One region of the Nocardia sp. NPDC059240 genome, then DNA from elsewhere that is predicted to be linked to it. Evidence: riboswitches for the same ligand, from Rfam matches in the RefSeq annotation. Region 1 holds a riboswitch; each other region holds the start of a gene.
What was found. A riboswitch is a leader RNA that binds a small molecule or an ion and turns the genes downstream of it on or off. The one in region 1 is predicted to bind S-adenosylmethionine.
Positions count from the first base shown of each region.

Region 1 (4,675 bases):
TGATCAACTCCGGGGGCACCCCACTTTGGCTACCCTAACTTCCCTTCGACCATACGCTTCAGCAACGATCTCGCGATTCGAACTTTGCGGCCCACCCACTCCAACTTTCGGACGATTTTTCCGATACGGTCGTGCCGTCGATCACACCTTTTTGGGCCGGTCGAGCATGTCGTGGGCGGCCTCCCGCAGCGCGATGGTGGCCCGCGTGAAGTAGTCGAAGAGCACCTCGAGCTGCTCGGGCTCGTAGTCGGCGAACATCTCCGCCAACCGGTCCCGCGGCGGGGCCACCACCGCTTCGATCCGGCCGTCCGAATCCGGAATCGACTCGACCAGCACCTTGCGACGGTCCGTGGCATCCGGCACCCGCCGGACGAATCCGCCCTGTTCCAGCCGGTCGATGAGCCGGGTGACCGCACCGGTCGACAGTCCGGTCCGCGACGCGAGTTCGCCCGCGGTCAGCGATCCGGCCAGGGCGATGAGGTTCAGCGCGAAGAAGTCGGTGGCCCCCAAGCCGAGCGCGGACGCGGCGGCCTGGGCGATGACGGCCTGCGCAGTGACGTATTCGCGGTACGGCCCTTCGAGCCGATCCATTGACGGTTGTGGGTGGGAGGACTTAGATTTATCTGCGTTCATGCAACTACTTCCTCCACTCAGATACTTTGCCGGTGCAGGAAAGGATAGCGCGACCATGCCGAATACCGCCGCTGACACATCCCTGATCCCGATTCTCATCGCCGCGGCCGAGGACCTCGAGCCCGCCGAAAAGCGCTTTCTGACAGACGAACTCGCGATGCGCATGCTGCCCGCGGGCCTGCGGCCGCTGGTGCGGCTCCCGGCCGGGCGGCGGCTGTTGCGCGCGGTCATGAACCGCGAGGGAGTCGGCGCGTGGGAGAGTCTCGCCTGCCGCAAACGATATTTCGACGACCGGACCGTGGCCGCGATCGCCGAGGGCATCGAGGCGGTCGTGGTGCTCGGTGCGGGACTCGACACCAAGGCGCTGCGCTTGGCCGCACCCGCCGGAATTCCCGCCTTCGAAGTGGATCTGCCGATCAATATTGCCCAGAAGCGCAAGCGGATTCCGCTGCCCGACAGCGTGACCCAGGTGCCGATCGACTTCGAGACCGACGATCTCGCCACCGTATTGATCGAGCACGGATACCGATTCGACGCGCGGACTCTCTTCCTCTGGGAAGGGGTTACGCAATACCTGACCGAACCCGCTGTCCGAGCGACTCTTTCAGTTCTCGGCAAGGCAGCGACCGGTAGCGAGCTCATCTTCAGCTATGTCCGGCAAGACTTTCTGGACGGCACCAACCTTCAGGGCTGCGCTCCCACCTACCGCAGATTCGTTGCGCGACAGCCGCTCTGGCATTTCGGCCTGCAACCGGATCAGGTCTCGGCACTACTGGCGGATTACGGTTGGCACGAGATCGAGCAGGCGGGCGGACCGGAGCACACCGCGAGCTATCTGACTCCGATCGGGCGCGAGATCCGAGTGCCCGACCTCGAGCGGTGCGTATCGGCGCGCAAATCGTGACGGCGGACGCCCGGACCGGGAGGGGTTGACAAGTCCGCGCGGCATCTGCCAGTGTCTCCAATCAGGTCATGAGTACCAGCACTAAGCCCTGGCTAGCTGGTCGGCAACCCTCCTCCGCGGTGGGGTGCTCCAGGTGACGACCGGGCCGCCGCCCGACCGGGCGCGGCAAGCGCGGACTCTCGATCACTTGCCCTCTTGAAGGGGATACAGCTCGATCGTGTGTCCATGAATCCGATGGGATTTCGTGATGACCGCATTCGCCGACCAGACCTGTGCCCCCCTCGCCACCGTGTCCGGCTGTGATCTCCAGGTGCCGCTCGTACAGGGCGGCACCATCGGCTACGCCAACTTCGACTACGCCGCCAGCGCTCCCGCGCTGAAGCAGGTCACCGATCGCGTCGCCGAGCTACTGCCGTTCTATGCCAGCGTGCACCGGGGCGCGGGCTACGCCTCCCGGGTCTCCACCGACTGCTACGAGTCGGCCCGCGGCTCGGTCGCCCGCTTCCTGAACGCGGCCGACGACCAGGTCGTCGTCTTCACCCGCAACACCACCGACTCGCTGAACCTGCTGGCCTCCTGTGTGCCCGGCGACACCGTGGTACTGGATGTCGAGCATCACGCCAACTTCCTGCCCTGGACCCGGCACGGCCGCCGGGTGGTGGCCGTCGCCGACACCATCGAGGAGACCATTCAGCGCGTCGTCGCCGAGCTGTGCTCGAAACCCGCTGCGCTGCTGGCGGTTACCGGTGCCTCCAATGTGACCGGCGAACTGCTGCCGCTGGAGCGGCTGGCCTGGATCGCCCACCAGTGCGGCACCCGCATCCTGGTCGACGCGGCCCAGCTGGCCCCGCACCGCCGCATCGATCTGCAGACCGCCGGCATCGACTACCTGGCCTTCTCCGGCCACAAGGCGTACGCACCGTTCGGCGCGGGCGTGCTGGTCGGCCGCCGCGACTGGCTCGACAAGGCCGAGCCGTACCTGGCCGGTGGCGGCGCGGTGCGCTCGGTGACCACCGACGGCGTCGAGTGGGCCCCGGCCCCGCAGCGTCACGAGGCCGGTTCCCCGAACGTGCTGGGCGTGGCCGCCCTGGCCGCCGCCTGCGACGCCCTCGCCGATCTGGACGAGACCACCGTCATCGAGCACGAGCAGTACCTCACCCACCGCCTGCGCTACGGCCTGAAAACCGTTCCGGGCGTGAACTTCCTGCGTATCTGGCGTGACAGCACCGACGCCGTCGGCATCGTCGCCTTCACCGTCGACGGCTTCGAGCCCGGCCAGGTGGCCGCCTACCTCTCGGCCGAGCACGGCATCGGCGTCCGCGACGGCCGCTTCTGCGCGCACCCGCTGCTGGCCCGCCTCGGCGTGGACGCGGCCCTGCGCGCCAGCATCGGCCTCGGCACCACCGCCGCCGACGTGGACCGCCTCATCGACGCCATCTCCACCCTGGTCGAAAACGGCCCCGCCTGGAATTACGGCCGCACCGAAGGACATTGGAACCCGGTCCCCGAAACCCGCCCGTTCGGCAACTCGGCCGACGGCGCGGCCCCCTGCGGCTTCTGAACTACGGCACGAGATAGCGGGCCGCGAGGTCTTCGATGACCGGATCGTCATCGGCCACGGCGTCCAGCAGTTCGAGGTCCTCGCGGACCGAGAGCTGCCGGGCATCGTCCAGATCCGCATCTATCGGCCCGTCCTCGGCGAGTTGCCGGACCAGCTTCTCCCGCACACGCTCCCGCAGCGAATCGCTCATACGCAGAGCATGCCCCGACTAAACGGGTGCGATCCAGCTTCCCCACGGTGTGTTCCGCACAACGGTGAACACGATCAGAAATGCCAGTGCCACCCACAATGCCGGTTTGGGCAGTACCTGCGGTAGCCGCGGCGGCATCGGCTTACCCCGCCACCCCGCCACCAGCCAGGTCACCCACCAAGCCGTGAATCCCAGTGTCAGCGGCAGCAGCAGCAGATTGCTGTGGATGGCATCGAGCACATGCCCCTCGGTGAGATTGTGCAGCCCGCGCAGCCCGCCGCACCCGGGACACCACCACCCGGTGAGCTCATAGAAGGGGCAGTACCCGTACGCCCCACTCACGTGCGGATCCCGGAAATGCAGCAACGCCAGCCCGCCGGCCACCGCCCCGCCCGCCAACAGCGGCGCCCCGAGGCCGAGCCACCGCGAACGCGCGGGCGATTGGGTCACTGCTGCCGTGGTATCCACGACCACCAACGGTAGCCGCACCGGCCCCCACCTGCCAGGTCGCACTGAACTTCGCACCCCACCCGGCCAAGCGCGCTTGGGTATGCTGCCCCGGCCATCGTTTTCGAGTCGGGGGAATTCCACTCATGCCACAAAACCAAGGCGGCAACAAGATTCGCGGCATTCTGGCCGCGGTCGGAGCCGTCGCAGTTCTTATTCTCATCCGGGTCGGGGTCCGGCTGATCGACGGTGTCTTCGGCATCATCGGCCTGCTGGTCTTCATCCTCATCTGCGTGGGCGCCTATTTCGCGCTCAAGAAGAGGGGGCAATCCACGACCACCGCGTCGAGTTTCGCTCCCGCCTATACCCAGGCCCCGAGCCCCTACGACCACCAGAACACTCCCGCCCAGGGTTATCCGGCACCGTCCGGGTACCTCCCGCCACCCGCGGGCGCACCGAACCAGGGATATCCGCCGCCTCCGAGTGGTCCGGGCTACCCGGCCCCGCAGCCGGGCTATCCCGCACCGGGCGGACAGTTCGCTCCCCAGGGTCCGGCTCAGGGCTACGCCCCCGCACCGCAGGGTTATCCCACCCGGGCGAACGGGCCCGCGCCGCAGCCGAATCAGGCCGGCCCGCACGGCTATCCGACGCAGCCGAGCGGATATCAGCAGCAGGGCTACCAGCCGGGTTACTCGCAGACGCCGCCGAACTACCCACCGCAGCAGCGGTAAGTCGTTCCGACTGCATTGTTTTCGCGGTCCGCGTCGTGTTGGTCTCGACGCGGACCGCTGTCGTTCTCTGCAAGGGTGAAATCCGGGCGTCAGCGAATGGGTGCGCGTTCGACGACCGGTGCGGTGAGCACGCCCGCGAGCATGTCGACGATTTCACCCCAGGACGCCACGTCCCCCGCCGCCACCCGTCCGGCCTCGACTGCCCGTTC
Region 1 is NZ_JBHZAC010000002.1:825,221-829,895, forward strand. Features, by position in the region: gene ACFXHA_RS09485 (MarR family winged helix-turn-helix transcriptional regulator) at 142-591, opposite strand; gene ACFXHA_RS09490 (class I SAM-dependent methyltransferase) at 689-1,537, shown strand; SAM riboswitch class IV at 1,602-1,715, shown strand; gene ACFXHA_RS09495 (aminotransferase class V-fold PLP-dependent enzyme) at 1,785-3,098, shown strand; gene ACFXHA_RS09500 (hypothetical protein) at 3,100-3,288, opposite strand; gene ACFXHA_RS09505 (DUF2752 domain-containing protein) at 3,307-3,756, opposite strand; gene ACFXHA_RS09510 (hypothetical protein) at 3,882-4,466, shown strand; gene ACFXHA_RS09515 (TetR family transcriptional regulator) at 4,556-4,675, opposite strand, start outside.

Region 2 (4,675 bases), on a different contig from region 1:
GGTTGATCCCGCCCGAGCTGCCGGGCGAACCCCGCACCTACACCCAGGTTTCGGGCGTGGCCGAACTGACCGCGGGCACGCTGCTGCTGGTCCCCCGCACCCGCAGCCTCGGCGCGCGCCTCGCGGTGCTCATCTTCCTCGCCGTCTTCCCGGGCAACCTGCAGATGCTGCGCGTCTGGTGGCCCAGCGATATGCCGATGGTCATGAAACTCGGTGCCGTGCTGCGGCTTCCGCTGCAGATTCCGATGGTGACCACCGCGCGCAGGGTGTACCGCGACGCGCGGTGATCGACCGGTTCAGTCCCGGGTCACGAACTCGTCGAAGACCGGGTCGGGCAGTTTGAGCTGGGCGTGAATATCACCGCCCAGCCCGAAATGTCCTATCGCGCCGCCGTAGTTCTGCTGATAGCTCTGCCAGAGCACCACCACGCTGATGATCCGGTTCGCTCCCGGTAACGCCGGATCCGGGAACGGGTTGGGCAGCACGGCCCGGTAGGTCGCCGTCCCGTCCGCATCGGTGATGAAGACATTCGGGACACCCAGCGGCCCGGGCCGGGTCGGTGCGTCCCGGTCCAAGTCCTTGGCACGCAAGGACATCACCGTGTAGAGCGAGTCCGGGATGAGCCCGCTGAACTCGAACCGGAACTCACCGTGGCGAGCCTCCTCGTCGACCGTCACCTCCAGGGTGCCGCGTGCCTTCAGCCACTCCCCCAGCGTCACCGCCGTGGTGAGCTTGCGCCCGTCCTCCGGTCGGATATCCGGAATCGGTGTCTCGTGGAACGGGTAGCTCGGCCGCCGCACCGTATCGGCGTCCGGCCGCTGGTCGGGGGCGAACACCATCGGATAGTTGTTGGCGGGCAAGGGCAGTGGCAGCGTGTGCAGCACGCTCCCGGCGTCCGCGTCCGGCAGTTCCTCGGGCAGTTCCCGCACGATCGTGTACGCCGCCAGGTCACCGAACTTCGGTACGGCGGTGTCGGCGGCGACGATGGCCCGCCCCCACCGCCGGGTGACCGTCCCGTCCGGACCCGGCACGGTGAGGTAGCCGACGACGATGAAATTGCCGTCAGCGTCCAGGACTTCGCTCGGCGGATACAGCGGCCCCTGCGTGGTCGGGGTCAGGTCGTAACTCTTGCTCACCATACGGACAGTGCTTCCTGCTCGGAGAGAAGGCGACCCGGATCGTCGACGCTGTCGCCGACCCGATCGCCGAGATGAATCCACCCGGTGCTGCCACCACGGTCTGCAGAAGCATGCGCGGTGAGGACCGCGTCGTCACCGCGAAAACCCGGGTGCCCCACGGCTTGTAGGAACGGCAGATCGCTGGCGTGATCGCCGTAGCCGTAACTGTGCTCGCGGGCGATCCCGTGCTCACGCAGGTATTCGGCCACGGCGGCGGCCTTGGCATGGCCGATCATGGGCCGCCACACCTCGCCGGTCAGCACGCCCTGCTCGTCGACCACCGGGGTGGTGGCGATGACCTGGTCGGCCCCGAGCGCCGCCGCCACGGGCGCAATGGCCGCCGGGAACGATCCCGACAGCAGCACCGTGGCATGTCCCGAATCGCGGTGTGCGCGCAGTGTTTCCACCGCCTCGGCGTAGTAGCCGCCGCCTCCCGCACCGAACTGCGCGAACCAGCGTCGCCCGGCCTCGGCCAGCGCATCGGCCCGTGCCCCGCGGTAGGCCCGGTAGTAGTGCCGGTTGACCTCCTCCCGTGGTGTCCCGGCCGCGGCCCGCTGTTTGATCTCGTCGCTCAGTCGCGCGTATTCGCTGCCATCGTCACCGTTCTCGGCCAGCCAGAAGCGTTGGAAGGCGAACATGCTCTTGACGGTGATGAGGGTTTCGTCGACGTCGAAGAACGCCGCGCCGGCGGTCATGCCACTTCCAGGTAGGCCGCGATCGCCTTGGCCGCCTTGTGCCGTTCGATCTGGGAGATGCGCTCATTGGGCAGTGCGGCATAGGTGATGCGGGTGGTGGCGACGCTGCGGTCGAGCTGGCGCACATCGACCTCGATGGCGAACTCCAGCTTGGCCGGATCGGTGACCGAGATCGGAGTGAGCACCGCGTGCAGCGTGGCGGGCAGGGGAAACAGGAAGGACTTGAACTCCAATTCGATGCTGTTCCACACGATATAGAAGTGCTGTTCGGGCCAGCGGCGGCCGTACTCGAGTTCGAACGCGCCGAGGAACAGCTGCCGCACCGCCTCCACGATCACGATGCCCTGCACGTGTTCGCCGGTCTGATGGTCGAGCAGCAGTTCATTGTCGCCGTGGATGCGCAGGTCCGCCCGGAACTCGGTATCGGACTCGCGAATCAGATTGGCCAGCAGCACATTCGAGTGCTGATACTTGTGCACCTGGTGGCGCGGGGCCGGTTCGTCGACCGGTCCGCTGACCCGCAGTCCGGCCGGGGCGTGCACCAGCGCCACATGCTCGACATAGTCGAGATCGTGGCGCGTGACCCCCTGGCCGAGCCGCACGGTCAGCGGCCGGTCCGACTCCCGCCACCGGCCGCCCCGTAGCGCGGCCACCAGCCCCGACACCGTGAAGGCCCGGTCGTCCGCGGCGATGCCCCGGAAGCGGTCGGCCACCAGCAGCACCTCGCCGACGGCCACCTCCTCCGCCACCGCGGACACCGAATCGAGCTGGGCTACAGACATTTTCCCTCCGAGAGCAAACGCAAGACGCTTATGGCGACGCTCGCCGCCATCCGGTCGTCACCCGGAGCACCCCGCCGCCGTGGAGGGTTGCCGCCCAGCCAGCCGGGGCTTGACACTGGAACTCATGACCGTGATCGAAAAGTTATGCGGCCCAGGGAATTTCAGAAACAGTTTCAACCACACCGATCGAAACCCGGACACGAAGGACGCCGCTGTCCCCCGCGCTCCGATTCACTCCGCGGCAGCCACGCCCACGCGCGTCGAGGCGGCAGCCAGTGCCGCGCCCACCGCCGCCAGCACCGCGATGGCTAGCGCGACGGCCGAATAGCCGTGGTGGGCCACCAGATTGGCGATCTGCGGGCCCGCACTGGCCCCGACGAACAGGGCGAAGGTGTACAACGCCGTGGCGGTGCCCCGCGCCGCCCCCGCATGCACCGCGATCGCCTGCACCGCCGTCGGAGCCGCCACCGCGATCGCCGTGACGAATACGAACAGCCACACCGCAACCCAGACGCCGCCGAACGGCACCGCCGTGATCGCCGCCGCGCCCGCCGCGATCGCCAGAGCGACGATCAAGCGGATGGCCGGGGCGATAACGCCCAGCCGCCCGGCCAGCAACGGCACCGCCACCATGGCCGGAATCGCACTGGCGCGCAGCGCAAGCAGGGCAGCATTGCCGGACCCCACCCCCTCCGGCGGAGCGAGCTGAACACCGGTATAGATCCCCACGAACGAACCCAGAATGGCCAGGCAGCTCAGATAGAGCAACGCCAGCCGGGCCTGCCCCAGCAGAATCCCGAAAGGCGCGAAGACACTACGCACCCCGCCGACCGGCGCAGCATCCGGTACCGGCACCGCGACCGACACTGCCGACGGCGCGACCTCCGCCGCCTCGGGCACTGCCTCCGCGACCTCGACGGCCACCGGCATGCCGTCCGCCGACTCCGCACCTACCGCCGATGCCGACCTCGGTCCGGCCTCCGGTGCCCCATCCTTCGGAGCAACCCGTAATGGCGGTGGCACGGCCGCCGGCGTGGCGGCCGGCGCCTCCAGCACCACGTGGAGCAGCGCCGCCGACAGTGCGAAAGCGATTGCGCCCGCGATGAAGATCGCGTGCCAGCCGAGTGCGTTGCCGATGAGCTGGGCCAGGACCTGTGCCACCACTCCCGCTCCGAGGAAGGAGCTGGTCAGGCAGGTGAGGGCGAAGATCCTGCGCTGCGGGGCAATTCGCTCGGACAGGTAGGCGAAGGCGGCGGGGGCGAAGAAGGAAGCGGTGAGCCCCTGCAGGATTCGCGCCGACAGCCCACTCACCAATCCGGGTGCGAGCGCCACCAGCAGTGAGCTCACCACCGTCGCCAACAGCCCGCCGACAATGACCGGCCGCCGCCCCCACCGGTCCGACAGCGGCCCCGTTACCAGGAATCCCGCCCCGTAGGCGAGCCCGAACGCGGTGGTTGTCCAGGTGGCCGCAGACTTGGACGTATCCCAGTCCACCGCAAGCCGATTCAGCACCGGCAACACCGCATACAGCTGCCCGACCACCAGAATCCCGACCGCACACACGGCCGCAACCGTGCGCCCGGTCGGTGCCCATTCCGACTCGGCGGTACCGCGCACCGCGAGAGATCCATCGACCGCGGGGGCTACATCCACCTCCAGAGATACGCCCGCCGCTGCCGGTATGTCCGCCGCAGTAGATACGTCGACCTCGGAAGCCCCTTCCCCCTCTGGAGATACGTCCGCCCCGAAAGGTACGTCCACTGCCGCAGATACGTCCGCCTCGGGAGATACGTCCGCGGCGGAGGTTGTGTCGGCCTCGGGCACCGAATCTGTTTCGAGGGCTGTGTCCGTGCCGGACGGGCGGTTCGGGTCAGTAGTCGGCGGCGAGGTCACGGGCACGCTCCTGGGCGGCGATGAATCCCGCTTCCGGGTTGTCGGTGAGCACGGTGGGTGCGAACCGGATTTCGGCAATGTCCTTGATGCCGACGAAGTTCAGCCAGTCGGCGACGAAGGGGGTGGC
Region 2 is NZ_JBHZAC010000003.1:308,128-312,802, forward strand. Features, by position in the region: gene ACFXHA_RS11735 (hypothetical protein) at 1-287, shown strand, start outside; gene ACFXHA_RS11740 (hypothetical protein) at 297-1,139, opposite strand; gene ACFXHA_RS11745 (HAD family hydrolase) at 1,133-1,873, opposite strand; gene ACFXHA_RS11750 (AfsA-related hotdog domain-containing protein) at 1,870-2,655, opposite strand; SAM riboswitch class IV at 2,675-2,785, opposite strand; gene ACFXHA_RS11755 (MFS transporter) at 2,887-4,272, opposite strand; gene ACFXHA_RS11760 (FMN-dependent NADH-azoreductase) at 4,526-4,675, opposite strand, start outside.
Region 2: linked by a shared signal. The riboswitch ahead of ACFXHA_RS11750 (AfsA-related hotdog domain-containing protein) and the one ahead of ACFXHA_RS09495 (aminotransferase class V-fold PLP-dependent enzyme) in region 1 are both predicted to bind S-adenosylmethionine.

Region 3 (4,675 bases), on a different contig from region 1:
CTCACCACTGTGCTGTACGTCGACGCCGTCGGCGACGACCGCCGCGCGCTCGCCGCCGAGTTCGATACCGAGCACGTTCTCGAACGACACCAGTCGATAACCGCGCTCGGTGAGCAGTTCACCCACCCCCGGGTCGCCCAGCTGCGACACTTCGGCCTGCACCGCGGTCTTCCGCTCCGCGAACAGCTGCTCGATCTGCTCGAGCTCGGCCACCATCGGGACCCCGGCGAAGCCCAGCCCGGCCACCTTGTTGAGCGGCGAACCCTCCTCGGCGAAGGCGGCCACCCCGCCCGCGACCGGAATCACGAACCCGGCCGTAGCGCCGAGCCGCGCCGCCGCGGCCCCACCGCCCTTGCTGATCAACTCCGCCTCGACCCGCTCGATGCGCGCCGCCAGCTCCGTCCCGCAGAAAAATGTGCCCTGGTCACCAGCCATGCCCGCCAGCCTAATTCGCGCGGCCGCGAGATCGCCTTCGCTTTTCGGCGCGGCCGCCGATGAACACCGGCCGCGATCGCTGTCGTCACGATCGCCGAGCTGAACGTGCGCCGCCGGGTATCGGCGCGCCGACGTTGGACGAGCCCGCACGCGCCGGCGGTGATAGCCCGCGGCGGTAGGGCTGTGGGGGAAGCGGGTCGGTGGTGCCGGGCGGGGAATCGGCGGGCCGTAGGGTCGGGGGGTGGCTTTTGATCGTGCGACCGGACCGGCGGGCGGCCTCGTGGTGGGGTTCGACCTGGATATGACGCTGATCGATTCGCGGCCGGGGATCGCGGCGGTGTGGGATGCGGTGGCCGCGAAAACCGGCGTGCCGATCGACTCCGAGCTGGTGGTGTCGCGGCTCGGGCCGCCGCTGGCGGATGAGGCGGCGCAATGGTTTCCCGAGCACGAGGTGCCGGGGATCGTGGCCATGTACCGGGAGTTCTACCCGGACCTGGCGGTACAACCCTCGGAGAACCTGCCCGGTGTCGTCGACGCTCTCGCGGCCGTGCACCAGGCGGGCGGGCGGGTACTGGTGATCACGGCCAAGAACGAACCGCACGCGCAGCTGCACCTGGATCACCTCGGCCTCGAGGTGGATGAGCTGGTCGGCGGGGCGTGGGCGGAGGAGAAGGGGGAGGTGCTGCGGGAGCGCGGGGCCTCGATCTATGTGGGGGACCACCTCGGGGATGTGCGCGCGGCCAAGGTGGCCGACGCTGTCTCGGTGGCCGTGACCACCGGCCCCTATGCGGCCGAAGAGCTGTCGGCAGCCGGGGCCGATGTGGTGCTTGATGACCTCACCGAGTTCCCGGCGTGGCTGGCCGGCCACCTGGGCGGATAGAACGCGCCGGAATGACGAGGTGGAGGCGACGGCTACAGCGGGGGCGCGAGGGCGAGGGTGACCGCGTGGGCGGGGTCTAGGGCAGGGAGGGTGGCGTCGACGGGTTTGCCTTCGGCGTCGTGGATTCGCCAGCCGTGGAGGGAGATGACGCGGGTGGCGCGGTGGTTGGCGAGGGCCAGTTCGGAGAGGGTGCCCCAGGAGCCGCCGATGATGATGACGGCGTCGGCGGAGGCGATGAGGATGGCGTTTCGGGCTTCGCCCATGTTCGTGTAGAGGACTGCGGAGAGGCCGGGGCAGGCTGTGGCGCGGTCGGTGTCGGGGCGGATGCCGATGACGAGTCCGCCTGCGCGGGAAGCGCCTTCGGTGACGGCGGCCATGACGCCGGTGCCGCCGCCGCAGAGGACCGTCGCACCCGCGGTGGCGAGGAGGCGGCCTACTTCGCGGGCGGCCGCGGCGTCGCGAGGGGTGCAGTCGCGGGGGCCGCAGACGGCTATTTGCAGTGGTGGCAAGGGTTTTCCTGTCGTCGGTGTGCCGCGGTGGTCGTTCGGGGAGACGGGGTTGTTGGCATCAGGCTGATTCGAATCCTGTCGTCTTCCCGGTGGACACGGCTACCTTTTGCCCACGGTCACGAGTATCAGCATGTTCGAGCCCCGGCTCGCTGATCGGCAACCCTCGCTTGGCGGTGGGGTGCCCCGGGTGACGACCAGGTGGTGTCGTTCGCGGGCATCGCAAGCGCTAACAGGCCGTGCGTGGCAGTCACGGTCGTGTCCCCATGCCCGGTTGGCGAGCCGGCGCGGAGTGTAGAGGTTGCAATGAGCAGGTACTGGTCCCGTGGTTTCGGCCGGGTGGCGGTGGGTGTCGCGGCGGCGGCTCTGGTGGCGGGACTGGCCTCGGCCTGCTCCAACGACTCATCCGGAAGTAGCTCGGACACCGTGTATTTCGGCGTTTCGGGTCCGAAGACGGGTGGCTCTGCCGAATACGGGCGGCTCTGGCAGCAGGGTTTCGATCTGGCGTTGGACGAGATCAATGCCAATGGCGGGATCAATGGCAAGAAGGTCGCGCTGAAATGGGAGGATTCGCAGTCGGATCCGAAGCAGACCGTGCCGATCGCGACCAAGTTCGTGGGCGATCAGTCGATCATCGCCGAGCTGGGTGACTTCTCCTCGCCGGCCTCCATCGCGGCCTCGCCGGTGTACAACCGCGGCAAGCTGGTGCAGTACGGCTTCACCAATTCCTCGGTCGATTTCACCAAGGGCGGCGACTATTCGTGGAGCCCGTCCATCACGTTGGATGTGTTCCAGGAGCGCAATGCCGAATGGGTGAAGTCGAAGGCCAAGAAGGTTTCGGTGGTCTACCTCGAAACCGACTGGGGCAAGCAGGCTTTCCAGTTCTTCCAGCAGTTCGCCAAGGAGAAGGGCATCGAGATCGCCTACTCTTCCTCGATTCTGCCGGACTCGCAGGACTTCCGGCCGGTGCTGATCAAGGGCCGCGACGCCAACCCGGACGCGTTCGTGCACCTGGGTTACGGTCCGGACGGCGCGCTGGTCGTCAAGCAGCTGCGTGATGTCGGGTTCAACGGCCAGTTCTTCGGCGGCCAGAACACCCCGCAGTTCATCGATCTGGCGGGCAAGGCGGCCGAGGGCGACATCGTGAACGGCGTGTTCACCCCGTCGGATCCGAGCCCGAAGATCCAGAGCTTCACCACCAAGTTCAAGGCCAAGTTCAACACCGATCCGGGTGACTTCAATGTCTACGCCTACGACGCGCTCAACACCCTGGTGAAGGCGGCCAAGTTCGGCGGCGCGACTCGGGAGGGCGTGCTGAAGGGGCTGCGCGAGGTCAAAGACTTCGACGGAATCGGCCTGGGCACCTTCGCCTTCGATCAGCAGACGCGGCGGCCGAGCGGGGTGAAGCCGATCGAGCTGATCCTGCAGAACGGCAAGTTCCTGCCGGTCGGAAGCAATAAGTAGATGTTCGACACGCTTATCGCGGGTCTGGTCCACGGCAATGCGTACGCGCTCATCGCCGTGGGCATCACCCTGATCTTCGGGGTCAGCAATGTCATCAACTTCGCGCACGGCTCGATCTTCGCGTTCGGGTCGGTGCTGGGCTGGTGGCTGATCGCCCAGCACGGGCTGGCCTGGTGGGCCGCGCTGGCCGTGGTGGTCGTCGCGACCGCGCTGGTCGGCATCGCCATCGACGTGCTGGCGGTGCGGCCGCTGCGCCGCGCCCCGGCCATTGCCGCGCTGCTGGCGACGGTGGCGGTCGGGCTGATCATCGAGAACGTGGTCGCCCTGGTGTTCGGGCCGGATACCCGGCCGTTCCCACAGGTGTTGCCCACCAACAATATTCGGGTGGGCGGGGTGCGATTGGGCACCTCGGACGTGGTCATGTTCGCCATCACCCTGACGGTGATGGCCGGGCTGTGGGCGTTCCTGCGCTACAGCCGCCACGGCCTGGCCATCCGCGCCACCGCGCAGGATCCCGATGCCGCCGCGCAGATGGGGATCGGCGTGGGGCGGGTGCAGTCGCTGGCCTTCGCCATCGCGTCCGGATTGGGCGGGCTGGCAGGCATTTTCGTCGGCCTCTACAACTCGAATATCTCCCCGACCTCCGGCGGCATCGTCGGCATGACCGGGTTCGTGGCCGCCACCATCGGCGGGCTGGGTTCGATTCCGGGCGCGGTGGTGGGCGGTTTCGTGCTGGGGCTGGTGGAGGCGTTCGGCATCTACTGGTTCGGGGACGGGTACCGCGATCTCATCACCTTCGGGCTGCTGGTGATCTTCCTCGTGTTGCGGCCGGGCGGGCTGCTCGCACGGCCGCCCGCCATCGAATCCGAGCCCATGACCGGCACCTTCCTCGGGGCGGGCCGGGAACTGCGGGTGCGTTGGTGGCATGCGTTGATCGCGCTCGGTATTGCGGGCGTGGGAATTCCGTTGGTGGCCAACGACTACGGCATTTCGGTGGGCACTCAGATCCTGGCGTACGCGATCATCGCCGTCTCCATGACGCTGGTGGCGGGGTCGGCGGGACAGCTGGCCATCGGTCAGGCCGGGCCGATCGCCATCGGCGCGTATACCTCTGCGGTGCTTACGGTTTCGCACGGGTGGGCGTTTCTGCCCGCCATCATCGCGGCGGGAATCGTTGCCGCCGTAGTGTCCTCGGCGCTGGCCGCGCCGCTGTGGCGGCTGGGCGGCCACTATGTGGCCATCGCGACCCTGGGCATCGGCATCGTGACGGTGGCGATCATCCGCAACTGGGAGTCGGTGACGCGCGGCAGTTACGGCATCTTCGGGATTCCGGCACCGAAGATATTCGGCTACGAATTCACCACGCACACCGACATTTTCCGGCTGGAGC
Region 3 is NZ_JBHZAC010000006.1:621,746-626,420, reverse strand. Features, by position in the region: gene ACFXHA_RS25010 (GNAT family N-acetyltransferase) at 1-435, opposite strand, end outside; gene ACFXHA_RS25005 (HAD family hydrolase) at 677-1,315, shown strand; gene ACFXHA_RS25000 (LOG family protein) at 1,348-1,824, opposite strand; SAM riboswitch class IV at 1,939-2,056, shown strand; gene ACFXHA_RS24995 (ABC transporter substrate-binding protein) at 2,128-3,285, shown strand; gene ACFXHA_RS24990 (ABC transporter permease) at 3,286-4,675, shown strand, end outside.
Region 3: linked by a shared signal. The riboswitch ahead of ACFXHA_RS24995 (ABC transporter substrate-binding protein) and the one ahead of ACFXHA_RS09495 (aminotransferase class V-fold PLP-dependent enzyme) in region 1 are both predicted to bind S-adenosylmethionine.

Region 4 (4,675 bases), on a different contig from region 1:
GTGACCACCGGCATCTCCACCCCGGCCCTGGTCGAGCAGTTCCCGTACCGCCCGACCACCATCCTGCCGTCGGTCGCGGCCCTGGTCGGCAAGACCAAGGACCCGTTCGCGCCGTAGTTCAGTCCGTCGTGTCGCCCTCGAGTGCGTCGAGGGCGGCCGACAGGGTCGTCAGCGCGTCCACGATCCGAGCCAATTTCTCCCGGCCCACCTGCGCGACAAGCCGTTTCGCGAAGGCCGCATGCTGCGGATCGATCTGCCGCACCGCGCCGTACCCCTCATCGGTGATCGCCACCAGCTTGGCGCGGCGATGCGCCGGATTCGGCCGATACTCGGCGAACCCCTTGTCCACCAGTAGATCCGCCACCCGTTGCACGCTCTGACGCGTGATGCCCATCTCGCGCGCGATACCCGCGACCGGCAGAGGCTCGCGGATCACCGCGCCCAGCACCTGCCACCAGGCCACGGTGATCCCGGCGGGCTTGGCCAATTCCTCGGCGACCGCAAGGAATTGGCCGTTCAACTTGAACGAGGTGACCGCCGCGGTGGCGAAGAGTTGCTGATCGGTGCGAGTCGGCTGCTCGTCGGCGCGAGTCACTGCGCGGCTGCCGCGCGCTGCTGTTCGTACTCGAACAGCTCGTAAAAGCCTGCCGGATCATTGTTTCCGTAGAGCTTGTACCAAGCCTCGAGCACGTGCGGCTCGAAGATGCCGAGCCGGGCGAAGATCGCGCGGGCGAAGTCGACGGGGCGGGTGCCGGTCGCGGTGATCAGATCACCGTCGGTCACCGCGGTCTCCGCTACGTAATGCTCGCCGCCCGAATATCCGCTCATGGACAGGTAACCCGGATCGTTGCTGGTGTGCGGACGCTCGTCGAACAGCCCTTCCTTGGCGAGTCCGAAGGTGGCCCCACAGATGGCGGCGACCGGGACGCCGGCGGTCAGGAATTCTCGCGCCTTGCCCGCGAAGATCGTGATCGGGCTGGCCGGATCGAATTCGGTCGCCAGTCCGGGCAGGATCAGCATCGCGCTGTCGGCGGGCTTCAGATCCGCGAGTGCGATATCGGGCACGATCCGCATGCCACCCATCGATGTGACCGGATCGGTGCTGATCCCAACGGTTTTCACCTGCCAGGTGCCGGGTTCCCGGTGCCAGAGTTCGCGATTGATGTGCGCGGTCGCATGCCCGACCTCCCAGTCCGAGAAGGTGTCGTAGACGGCCATGTGAACTGTTTTCATCATGACAGCATGCTGTCATATTTGACAGCATGCTGTCAATAACTTTGCCCCCGGAAACGACAAATGGCCGGAACCCGCTGGGTTCCGGCCATTTCGGTATTCGTCAGCTCAGGGCGTGGTCCAGGTCGCCCAGCAGGTCTTCGACATCTTCGAGGCCGATGGAGATGCGCACGACCCCGTCCGTGATGCCCACGGCCGCACGGCCTTCCGGACCCATCGCGCGATGCGTGGTGGTGGCCGGGTGGGTGATCAGGGTCTTGGCGTCACCGAGGTTGTTGGAGATATCGATGATGCGCAACCGGTTGAGCACCTCGAAAGCGCGCTTCTTGGCCTCGTTCTCGGGAGCCTTCAGCTCGAAGGTGATCACCGTGCCGCCGCCCGACATCTGCCGCTTGGCCAGCTCGTACTGCGGGTGCGAGGACAGGAAGGGGTACTTCACCCACGCCACGGCCGGGTGGTCCTCCAGGAACTGCGCGATCTTCAGCGCCGAATCCACCGACTGACGCAGCCGCAGCGGCATGGTCTCGAGGCCCTTGAGCAGCGTCCAGGCATTGAACGGGCTCAGCGCCGGACCGGTGTGGCGCATCAGGTTCTTGACCGGACCGTCGATGTAGTCCTGCGGTCCAAGGATCGCGCCGCCGAGCACCCGGCCCTGGCCGTCGATGTGCTTGGTGCCCGAGTAGACGGTGATGTCCGCGCCCAGATCGAAACCGCGCTGCAACAGCGGGGTGGCGAAAACGTTGTCCAGCACCACCTTCGCGCCCGCCGCGTGCGCGAGATCGGAGACCGCGCGCACATCGGTGAGGGTCTGCATCGGATTCGAAGGGGTCTCGAAGAAGACGGCCGTGGTCGGCACCGACAGCGCCTGCTCCCACTGGTCCAGATCCTCACCGTCGACGAAGACGGTCTCCACGCCCCAGCGCGGCAGGATCTCGTTGGCCACCACGAAGCAGGAGCCGAACAGGCTGCGCGCCGCGACCAGGCGGTCGCCGGCGGCCACCAGCGCGCCCAGCGCGGTGAACACCGCGGACATGCCCGAGGCGGTCGCGAAACAGGCTTCCGCGCCGTCGATCAGGCGCAGCCGCTCCTCGAACATGGCGACCGTCGGGTTGCCGTAGCGGGAGTAGACGAAGTGCTCGATATCGCCGGTGAAGGACGCTTCCGCGGCCTCGGCGCTCTCGTAGACGAAACCCGAATTGAGGAACAGCGCCTCGGAGGTCTCGTCGAAGCCGGAACGCCGGGTGCCGCCGCGCACGGCCTGCGTGGCCGGGCCGACGCCCTCGGGGAGCGGCTTTTCGAAGGAACCGCCGGTGATCATGACTGCCTCCACGGGAGTCCGTCGGCGCGCCAGCCGGTGCTGCCGCGATGACCCTGGCCGTCCAGTGCACCCTCGAACCCGTCGACCACATTGAAGGACGGGGAGATGCCGACGGTGGTGGCCGCGGTGGCCGCGCCGATGGAGCGCTGGCCCGAGCGGCAGATGAACAGCACCGGGGCGTCCGAATCCTGCGGGCGCGCCGCAAGAGCCTGCCGCAACTGGTCCACGAACCGCGCATTGGGCGCGCCGGTGGCGTCCACCCATTCGATCAGCGCGGTCGGCCGGCCGATGCCATTGGTGTCGGGCACCCCGACGAAACGCCACTCCGCTTCGGTGCGGACATCCACCAGCACCGCATCCGGATTGTCGCGCAACAACTCCCACGCCTGCTTCGGCGTGATGTCACCCGCGTAGTTCACCTGTACCTCCTGTGAATCCGCACTTGCCGCACCGCTGCTCGGTGCGTGGCCAGGTCGTCACCCGGAGCACCCCACCGCGGAGGAGGGTTGCCGATCAGCGAGCCGGGGCTTGACGCTGATACTCATGACCTGGGATGAGAGTGCCGAAAAACCGGCACTCGTGTCAAACGGTTCGCCGGACTTCGGACCTTGTCACGAACTGCAGACCAACCAGCGGGAATTCTCTTTGGTGAAGTGCCAGGTGGAGGTGGTCTGGGCGCCACCGGCGCTGAAACTGACCTGCGCCGTGGCCTTGTCGCCGTCGATGACGGGGTCCTTCAGCGCGTCGAAGCTGATCGGGCCGCCGGTCTCGACGGCAATCTTGAGCGGCGAGTTGTTCTCGTCGAATCCCTTGCAGGCCAAGCTCGGTTCGTACTTGCCGTTGTCGCTGCGGTACTTGATGAAGTTGCCCGCGGGTGCGGAAAGCCGATCGGTATCTGTGACATTCTTCTCAACCGGCGAGACCAGGGTGGCGATCACGATGCCCAGGATCACGAACGCGATGAGACCGGCCGCGACCAGGAATGGCCACATGCTCCGCGTCTCGTTCTGATCGAACTGGACCGGATCCTCGACTGTCTCCTCCGCGTCGCTCATGGGTAGATCATGCCTGGTCGGTGCGAGGGACCTCGAATGCCATCGCATAGAATCAGCAGAATTTCCCGCCCGAGGCGCGGGAATAGCAGGACAACGCAGCAACGCTGCAGCGTCGGGGGCCGATGATGGCACCTGAAGTCCGGGCGTCAACTTAGCCTAAGCTAAGAACGACGGCTAAGTTTTGACGGCAAGTTGGTTTCGACCCAAAGGGTGCGCGGAAAAATGACCGAACAGAGTGCAGCGACCCGCCCGCTACGCATTGCGATCGTGGGCGCAGGACCGGCCGGTATCTATGCCGCCGATGCCTTGATGAAGTCCGACGCACCCACCGGGTTCGACGGGGTCAGCATCGACCTCTACGAGCGCATGCCCGCGCCCTTCGGTCTCATCCGCTACGGCGTCGCCCCCGATCACCCGCGCATCAAGGGCATCATCACCGCGCTGCACAAGGTCCTCGACAAGGACCAGGTCCGTCTGCTCGGCAATATCGACTACGGCGTCGACATCACCCTCGAGGACCTGCGGCAGTTCTACGACGCGGTCATCTTCTCCACCGGCGCCAATGCCGACCGCGCCCTGGAGGTTCCGGGCATCGACCTCGACGGCTCCTTCGGCGCCGCGGACTTCGTGTCCTGGTACGACGGACACCCGGACGTGCCGCGCACCTGGCCGCTGGACGCGCAGAAGGTCGCCGTGCTCGGCGTCGGCAACGTCGCCCTGGACGTGGCGCGCGTGCTGGCCAAGACCGGTGACGAACTGCTGCCGACCGAGATCCCGCCGAACGTCTACGAGGGCCTGCTGGCCAACCAGGCGCTGGAAGTGCACGTCTTCGGTCGCCGCGGTCCCGCCCAGGCCAAGTTCACCCCCCTGGAACTGCGCGAACTCGACCACTCGCCGACCATCGAGGTCATCGTCGATCCTGAGGACATCGACTACGACGAGGGCTCCGAAGCCGCGCGCCGCCACTCCAAGCAGGTCGACATGATCTGCAATACGTTGGAGCAGTGGGCCATTCGCGATGTCGGCAACCGCCCGCACAAGCTGTTCCTGCACTTCTTCGAGAACCCCT
Region 4 is NZ_JBHZAC010000005.1:94,255-98,929, forward strand. Features, by position in the region: gene ACFXHA_RS19245 (HAD-IIA family hydrolase) at 1-117, shown strand, start outside; gene ACFXHA_RS19250 (MarR family winged helix-turn-helix transcriptional regulator) at 119-595, opposite strand; gene ACFXHA_RS19255 (DJ-1/PfpI family protein) at 592-1,236, opposite strand; gene ACFXHA_RS19260 (O-succinylhomoserine sulfhydrylase) at 1,337-2,551, opposite strand; gene ACFXHA_RS19265 (rhodanese-like domain-containing protein) at 2,548-2,970, opposite strand; SAM riboswitch class IV at 2,985-3,100, opposite strand; gene ACFXHA_RS19270 (hypothetical protein) at 3,163-3,606, opposite strand; gene ACFXHA_RS19275 (FAD-dependent oxidoreductase) at 3,829-4,675, shown strand, end outside.
Region 4: linked by a shared signal. The riboswitch ahead of ACFXHA_RS19265 (rhodanese-like domain-containing protein) and the one ahead of ACFXHA_RS09495 (aminotransferase class V-fold PLP-dependent enzyme) in region 1 are both predicted to bind S-adenosylmethionine.